One region of the Thauera sp. ZXT1-4 genome, then DNA from elsewhere that is predicted to be linked to it. Evidence: riboswitches for the same ligand, from Rfam matches in the RefSeq annotation. Region 1 holds a riboswitch; the other holds the start of a gene.

What was found. Region 1 has a riboswitch for S-adenosylhomocysteine ahead of ahcY (adenosylhomocysteinase). Riboswitches for the same ligand answer to the same signal wherever they lie in the genome.
Region 2: it holds a riboswitch for S-adenosylhomocysteine, as region 1 does, so the genes downstream of both, metH (methionine synthase) here and ahcY (adenosylhomocysteinase) in region 1, are expected to answer to the same signal.

Annotation. Positions count from the first base shown of each region.
Region 1 is NZ_JBQWSN020000004.1:168,291-172,498, reverse strand. It holds gene ACUH78_RS05400 (carbon-nitrogen hydrolase family protein) at 1-173, opposite strand, end outside; gene ACUH78_RS05395 (GNAT family N-acetyltransferase) at 170-826, opposite strand; gene ahcY (adenosylhomocysteinase) at 897-2,312, opposite strand; S-adenosyl-L-homocysteine riboswitch at 2,412-2,516, opposite strand; gene ACUH78_RS05385 (methyl-accepting chemotaxis protein) at 2,750-4,208, shown strand, end outside.
Region 2 is NZ_JBQWSN020000006.1:63,718-67,925, reverse strand. It holds gene metH (methionine synthase) at 1-1,611, opposite strand, end outside; S-adenosyl-L-homocysteine riboswitch at 1,688-1,762, opposite strand; gene ACUH78_RS06890 (bifunctional diguanylate cyclase/phosphodiesterase) at 1,997-4,208, shown strand, end outside.

The DNA of each region.
Region 1 (4,208 bases):
TCCGTGGTGTCCATGAAGGACAGCAGCTGGGTGGTGAATATCTCGGGCAGGAGCACGAACTGGGGCTTGTAGTCGCCCGCGGCCTTCATGATGAAGCGCACCTGGTTCTCGAAGCCCGCCCAGTCGTGGATGGAGCGCAGCAGGTATTGAACGGCGGCGATACGTACGATCATGGGTGGATATCCTCCTTGATTTCGGTGGGCCGGGTGGGGTCGTAGTCGGGGTTGAGCCAAACGATCAGCGAGGCGTTGCCATGCGACTCGACGTCCTCGGGCAGGTAGTCGGGGATCACGCCGCAGTACGAGAAGCCCTCGCGCAACTGGAAGCTCAGCACCGGGTCGGTGAAGTCGCCCCACACCACCTTCTGCGCGTAGAACTCGGGGCTCATCGCGTCGGCGTGTGCGGCGTAGCCCGGCAGCCGGCCACAGGCGATGATGCGTTTGAGGTTCATGGCCCGGCACAGGTTGCGCCTGCCCTCGTAGAGCAGATGACCAAGCCCCAGGCCGCGCACCTCGGGGTCGACGAAGACCTCGGCGCCATACAGCGTGCGGCCGTCCGGGTTGTGCTGATCGAAGGTGCCGGCGCCGGTGATCTCGCGCCAGGTGTGGGACTCGGCCCAATCGTCCCACAGCACGATCAGCGAACTCGCGCAGCCGGCCACGCCGTCGTCGGTCTCGACCACGATCTGGCCCTGCGGAAACACGTCGAGTTGCTCGCGCAGCTTGCGCTGGCTCCATGGCGGGATGGTCGGGTAGACACGCGCCTGCAGCGCGATCAGGGCGGGGATGTCCTCCACCCGGGTGTTGCGAACCCTCGGGTACGGCATGCTGATCCTCCTCGTTGCGCGCCGCGGGCGGGCGGCCCGGAGAGGCTCTGCCCGCGGCGCCGGCGCGGCATCAGTAGCGGTACTGGTCGGTCTTGTACGGGCCCTGCTTCGGTACGCCGATGTAGGCCGCCTGCGCGTCGGTGAGCTCGGTGAGCTGCACGTTGAGCTTCTTCAGCTGCAGGCGGGCGACCTTCTCGTCCAGGTGCTTGGGCAGCGTGTAGACGCCTACAGGATAGTCCGCCGTGCGGGTGAAGAGTTCGATCTGCGCGATCGTCTGGTTGGCGAAGGAGCTCGACATCACGTAGCTCGGGTGCCCGGTGGCGCAGCCGAGGTTCACCAGGCGGCCCTTGGCGAGCAGGATGATGCGTTTGCCATCGGGGAAGATGATGTGATCCACCTGCGGCTTTATCTCCTCCCACTGATAGCCCTCGACGCTGGCGACGTCGATCTCGTTGTCGAAGTGGCCGATGTTGCAGACAATGGCCTGGTCACGCATCTTCGCCATGTGGTCGTGGGTGATGACATGGTAGTTGCCGGTGGCGGTGACGAAGATGTCGGCCTTGTCGGCGGCGTACTCCATGGTCACTACGCGGTAGCCTTCCATCGCGGCCTGTAGCGCGCAGATCGGGTCGATCTCGGTCACCCACACCTGGGCCGACAGCGCACGCAACGCCTGGGCCGAGCCCTTGCCTACGTCGCCGTAGCCGCACACCACGGCGATCTTGCCTGCCACCATCACGTCGGTGGCGCGCTTGATGCCGTCGACCAGGGATTCGCGGCAGCCGTACAGGTTGTCGAACTTGGACTTGGTCACCGAATCGTTGACGTTGATCGCCGGGAACTTGAGTTCGCCGCGCGCGTGCATCTGGTACAGGCGGTGCACGCCGGTGGTGGTTTCCTCGGTCACGCCCTTGATCTGCGCCAGGCGGGTCGAGTACCAGGTCGGGTCCTGCGCCAGCTTGGCCTTGATCGCGGCGAAGAGCACGGTTTCCTCTTCCGAGCCCGGCTTGGCAAGCACGGAAAGGTCCTGCTCGGCGCGTGCGCCCAGGTGCAGCAGCAGCGTGGCGTCGCCGCCGTCGTCGAGGATCATGTTGGAGTAGCCACCGTCCTTCCATTCGAAGATGCGGTGGGTGTAGTCCCAGTAGTCGGTCAGCGACTCGCCCTTGACCGCGAACACCGGGATGCCGTCGGCGGCGATGGCCGCGGCGGCGTGGTCCTGGGTCGAGAAGATGTTGCACGAGGCCCAGCGCACCTGGGCGCCGAGCGCGGTCAGCGTCTCGATCAGCACCGCGGTCTGGATGGTCATGTGCAGCGAACCGGTGATGCGCGCGCCCTTGAGCGGCTGGCTGGCGGCGTATTCCTCGCGGATCGCCATCAGGCCGGGCATCTCGGTTTCGGCAATGCGGATTTCCTTGCGGCCCCAGTCGGCGAGCGACAGGTCAGCGACGACGAAATCGGTGAAACGGGTGTCAGCCACAGCGTTCATGAAAAGCTCCATGCTATGGCCGGGCGGGACGGGGGAGGGCAGCATGGCGCTGCAGGCGGCTCACCCGACATCCCGGACCCGGCAGGGGTTGAGACGATTAGCAGGTGAGCGCCGTTGTACTGCAACCCGCCGGGCGGCGGGGTCCGAGCCTGGGGGCCACAGCCGGCAAAGCCGGCGGGCGCCTCGCAGCGCTCCTCGGTAGCGCGTCATTATATCCGATGGATGTCCGCGTGGACCGTGATGGAAGAGACGGTGCAGGAAGAGACGATGAGGTGGTGATCGATGAGGTGGTGGCGCTCCGTGCCGGACGGCCCCCGGGATGTGACATCGTGCCTAAAGGCTTTCGTTGCCTTGCCGATATCCTCATCAGGATACGCTTATGACGGCCGGGGCGATGAAGCCGGGCCGACCCCCTGACTGCACGCACGAGAACGAAGATGGCTTCCAAGACCCTGTCCGTAAGATCCCAGCTCGTATTGCTGGCCGCTTCGACCTGCGGCCTTTTCCTGCTCGCCCTGGGCGGCGCGCTGTGGCAGATGCAGCTTGCGGGCGAGCGCCTGTCCGGCTTCATCGAGACCGAGCTCGCCGTTGAGCGTGATGTCACGCGCACCTATGCGCAAGGCCTGCAGATGGGCCAAGCCTTGCGCAATATCCTGCTCGATCCCGGTAACCCCAAGGCCTACGAGAACTTCGATCAGGCCAAGCACCAGTTCGACGGGATGCTGGCGCAGATCGTCGCGCGCGGACACGTCCTCGAGGGGGGTGCGGCCTCGGCCGCACGCATGCAGGAGATCGTCCAGCGCTGGGCGCCGCTGCAGGCGCAGGTGATCGAAAGGGTGCGCGCCGAGGACCTGCAGGCTGCACGCGAGGTGCTGGTGCGCAGCGAGACGCCGGCCTGGCGCGAGATCCGCGGCGAGCTGATGAAGCAGATCGCGCATCTCGAAAAGCTGACCGCCGGAATGCGATCGGATTCGGCACAGGCACTGGAGCGCAGTCGGCTCGTCGTTCTCGGGCTGGGCGCTTTTGCGCTGCTGGTGTGCGTGGTGGCTTCGGTGCTGGTGACGCGCAATGTGCTGTCCCGCCTGGGCGGCGAGCCCGCCTACGCGGCGGAGGTGGCGCAGCGTATCGCGGACGGGGATCTTCAGCAGCGTGTCGAGATCCGCGGCGGCGACGGGCGCAGCCTGCTGGCCGCGATGCAGGACATGCAGGGCGGACTGCAAACCATCATTCGGGGGATTCGCGCGGACGCCGGGCGGCTCGTCGCCGCGGCGGACGCGCTGCGCAACAACGAGGAGAAGGTGGCAACCGCTACCCTGGCGCAGACCGACGCGGCGCAGGCGATCGCGGCTTCGATCGAGGAACTGAGCACCAGCATCTCGGTCGTCGCTGAACATGCGAACGACGCTGACCGCCTCAGCGGCAACTCCGAAGCTCAGATGCACGACAGCGTGAAGGTGATCAACCAGGCGGTCGAAACCATCGGCCTGGTGGAGCAACGCATGACCGCGTCAGCCGCGGTGGTGGCGGACCTCGGCATCAGTGCGGAGAGCATCTCCAACATCGCGCAGGTCATTCAGGACATTGCTGACCAGACCAATCTGCTGGCGCTCAATGCCGCGATCGAGGCGGCGCGCGCGGGTGAGCAGGGACGTGGTTTTGCCGTCGTGGCGGACGAGGTGCGCAAGCTCGCCGAGCGTACCCGCCAGTCGACACACGAGATCAATGCCATGATCGAGCGCGTTCAGGCCAATGCCCGTCAAGCCGTGGGGACGATGGAGGAGGGGCGCCAACTGGCAGAGCGCGGCGCCGAGAACGCCGAGCGCGCGCGCGCCGCTGTGGCTGCTTTGGAGGGCGGCGCGGTCGAGGTGCGGGAGGTGGTCGGGTCGATCAACGCCG
Region 2 (4,208 bases), on a different contig from region 1:
GATGTTGGGGTCGAAGATGATATCTTCGGCCGGGAAGCCGGCGCCGCCTTCGGCCACCGGCTTGGTGAGCAGCTTGTAGGCGCGCTCGCAGATCTCGGTCTTGCGGCGGAAGGTATCGGCCTGGCCCTGCTCGTCGAAGGCCATCACGATCACCGCCGCGCCGTAGCGGCGCGCGAGGCGGGCCTGGCGCAGGAACTCGGCCTCGCCTTCCTTCATCGAGATCGAGTTGACCACGCCCTTGCCCTGGATGCACTTGAGGCCGGTCTCGATCACCGACCACTTCGACGAGTCGAGCATGATCGGCACGCGCGAGATGTCGGGCTCGGTAGCGATGAGCTTGCAGAACCGCTCCATGGCGGCGACCGAATCGAGCATCGCCTCGTCCATGTTGATGTCGATGACCTGGGCGCCGTTCTCGACCTGCTGGCGCGCCACCGCGAGCGCGTCGTCGAAGCGGCCCTCGAGGATCATGCGCGCGAAGGCCTTGGAACCAGTGACGTTGGTGCGCTCGCCCACATTGACGAACAGCGCGTCGCCGCCGACGTTGAAGGGCTCGAGGCCCGACAGGCGCAGCTTCTTCTCGATGGTGGGCACGACGCGCGGCGCGAGGCCCGCAACGGCTTCGGCGATCGCCGCGATGTGCGCCGGCGTGGTGCCGCAGCAGCCGCCGACGATGTTCACCAAGCCACTCTGCGCCCACTCGCGGATCTGGCCGGCGAGATGCTCGGGCGTCTCGTCGTAGCCGGTAGGCGACAGCGGGTTGGGCAGGCCGGCGTTGGGGTGGGCGGACACGTGGGTGTCGCAGGCGTTGGACAGTTCCTCGACGTACTGGCGCAGCTGGTCGGCGCCGAGCGCGCAGTTGAGGCCGAAGCTGATCGGCTGCGCGTGGCTGAGTGAATTCCAGAACGCCTCCGCGGTCTGGCCCGACAGCGTTCGGCCGGAGGCATCGGTGATGGTCCCAGAGATCATCACCGGCACGCGCTGGCCGCCGCTTTTCTCAATCTCGTCGAACAGCTTCTCGATCGCGAACACCGCGGCCTTGGCGTTGAGCGTGTCGAACACCGTCTCGATCAGCAGGATGTCGGCGCCGCCTTCGAGCAGGGCCTTGGCCGAGTCGTAGTAGTCGTCGGCCAGCGCATCGAAGCTGATGTTGCGGAAGCCGGGATCGTTCACATCCGGCGAGATCGACAGCGTGCGCGAGGTCGGCCCGAGCACGCCGGCACAGTAGCGCGGCTTGGCGGGGTTCTTCGCGGTGTACTCGTCGCACAGCTCGCGCACCAGGCGCGCGCCCTCGACGTTGAGTTCGTAGGCCAGCGCCTCGAGCCCGTACTCCGCCTGCGACACGCGGGTGGCGTTGAAGGTGTTGGTCTCGATGATGTCCGCGCCGGCCTCGAGATAGGCGCGGTGGATGCCGACGATCACGTCCGGGCGCGTGAGCACCAGCAGGTCGTTGTTGCCCTTGAGGTCTTTCGGGTGGTCGAGGAAGCGATCGCCGCGGTAGTCCGCCTCGCCCAGCTTCTCCTGCTGGATCATGGTGCCCATCGCGCCGTCGAGGATCAGGATGCGGTCGGCGAGAAGCTGGCGAAGTTCGGTACTGCGATCGGATTGCATGGCTGGGTCCTCGGTCGTTCGACGGTCGCCGGGCAACGCCACGCACAAAAGCGAACGGCGCCACAAACCGGCTGAAGGTTTGTGAGCGCCGTTGATCGGTTGCCGAGCCTGGCCCGCACAGGTTCGGTGGGTCGCAGCGCTCCTCGGCAAGCTTTGGATTCTAGTCCCTGCGCAAAACGCTGCCAAGGCAGAATGGCGAGGAAATCTCGCCACACGGAGACGCCCCAGGCCTCGTCCGGACGAGCGTCACCACCGCACGGGCACGCTGTCAGCGCGGATCCGCACTGTTCGTTCTGCCGTCCGCAATGACGAATGTCACACACCACACTACGCTCAACTGGCAGCATAGAGCGCCACGACCGCACCCGGAACACCCATCCTCGAGATGCAGCAACGCACCACACTTCGCAGCGTCCTCTTCACCCGCCTGATGATGCTCGTCGGCAGCGCGGTGGTAGCGCTTGCGCTCGGGTTCGCGATCTTCGGCCTGCAGCCCCTGCACGACACCCTCGCCTCCAAGGAATTCACCCGGGTGGCCGATGGCGTGCGCAATGCCCTGCAGCAGACGGTTGCGCTCCCTGCCGCCCTGCTCGCACCGTCGACGAGCTGGATCGCGGATCTGCCGCCCGAACTCGACGACCCGCTCAAGATCGAGCGTCGCTTCAAGGCGTTGCTGACCCATGTTCCGAACCTCAGCTCGGTCGTGCTCGGCACCGAAGACGGCAGGGGCTGGGTGCTGATCCGCCTGCCGGATGGCAGCTGGCGCAGCCGGGTCACGAATCGGGCGAACTGGGGCGACATGCACCTGATCATCGAAGAGACGCCGGAAGGCGAGCGCAGCGAGGCGCTGGAGCGCTTCGACTACGATGCCCGCACCCGCCCCTGGTACATCGGCGCGAAATCGAACGCGGACGGCGCGGCGCACTGGACAACCCCCTACACTTTCTTCACCACGGGAGACCCGGGGGTGACCACCTCGCGGCGCTTCCAGCTTGGCGACGGGACGCAGGCGGTCCTCGGCCTGGACATCATGCTGCGCGACCTGTCGATCTCCACGCAGCAGGCGCGCGTCGGACAGAGCGGGCTGGCCCTGATCCTCACCAGCGACGAGCGGGTGCTCGGCCTGCCCCGGCGCCCCGAGGACGTTTCCTCGGACGAATGGCTCGGCAGCCTGCTCCTGCCGGCGAGTGCACTCGGTCTAGACAGCGTGAACAAGGCGCTGGTCGCGTGGCGGCAAGCCGGACGCACCGCGTACTCGGAGCGGCGCATCGACAGTGGCGGCGAGTCATGGCTCGCCGCCATGCACGAGCATCGTCTTGGAGAACAGCGCCTGTGGGTGCTCACCCTGGCGCCCGCCGCCGAGTTCGCTGCGCCCTGGTCACGCGTGCTGCTCGGCACGGCACTCGCCCTCACCGTGCTGATGATCCTTGCTGCGGCCGTGGCGCAGCGCGTTTCGCGCCGCATCGCCGCACCGCTCGAAGCACTCGCCGCCACCGGCAAGCGTATCGGCAAACTGGACTTTTCGCCGACACCCCCGCTATCCACGCACATCGAAGAGATCGCACAACTCGATCGCGTCCTTGGCGACATGCGTGCCCGGCTCGCCAACAACCAGGCTTCACTCGACCAGCAGTCGATCCGTCTGCAAGCCCAGGTTGAGGAGCTGCGCACAGCGGAGCATCGCATCCACGCGCTCGCCTACTACGACCCGCTGACCCATCTGCCCAACCGGCGCCTGATGATGGACCGGGTGAATCACGCCATCTCGAGCAGCCAACGTCGGGGCACGCACTGCGCACTATTGCTGCTCGACCTCGACAACTTCAAGACCCTGAACGACACCCTGGGCCACGACCACGGCGACGAACTGCTGCGCGAGATCGCGGAGCGCCTCGCCCGCAGCACACGCAAGTGCGACACCGTGGCACGTCTGGGCGGGGATGAGTTCGTCGTGGTGCTCGAGGACCTGGGCACGGACCCCGAGGAAGCACGGGCGCAAGCCGAGGCCATCGGGCACAAGATCCTGCTCGCCGTGGAGCATGCGTACCGCTCGGGCCATTTCGAGACGCGGATCTCCGCCAGCATCGGCGTGACCCTGTTCGGTAGCGCCCCCGACAGCGCCGATGCACTGCTCAAGCATGCCGACATGGCCATGTATCGGAGCAAGGCGACTGGCCGGAATTGCATGCATTTCTTCGGCCCCGAGATGGAGCAGGCGCTCTCCGAACGTACCCAGCTCGAAACCGAGCTACGGGCGGCACTGCCGGGCAGGAGTCTCGCGCTGCACTACCAGCCCCAGGTCGACGCTTCCGGCCGGATCGTCGGCGCCGAGGCGCTGCTACGCTGGACGCATCCCCAGCGCGGCCCCATCTCGCCTGCCGAGTTCATCCCCATCGCGGAAGAAAGCGGCCTCATCATCGCGCTCGGCGCCTGGGTGCTGGAAACCGCATGCGCGCAACTGGCCGCATGGGCGAGCGATCCACGTCTGCCGCCGATCGAGATCGCCGTCAACGTCAGCGCCCGCCAGTTCCGCCACGAGGGCTTCGCCGACATGGTGTCCAGCGTCGTACGCCACGCAAACATCCCGCGCGGACGCC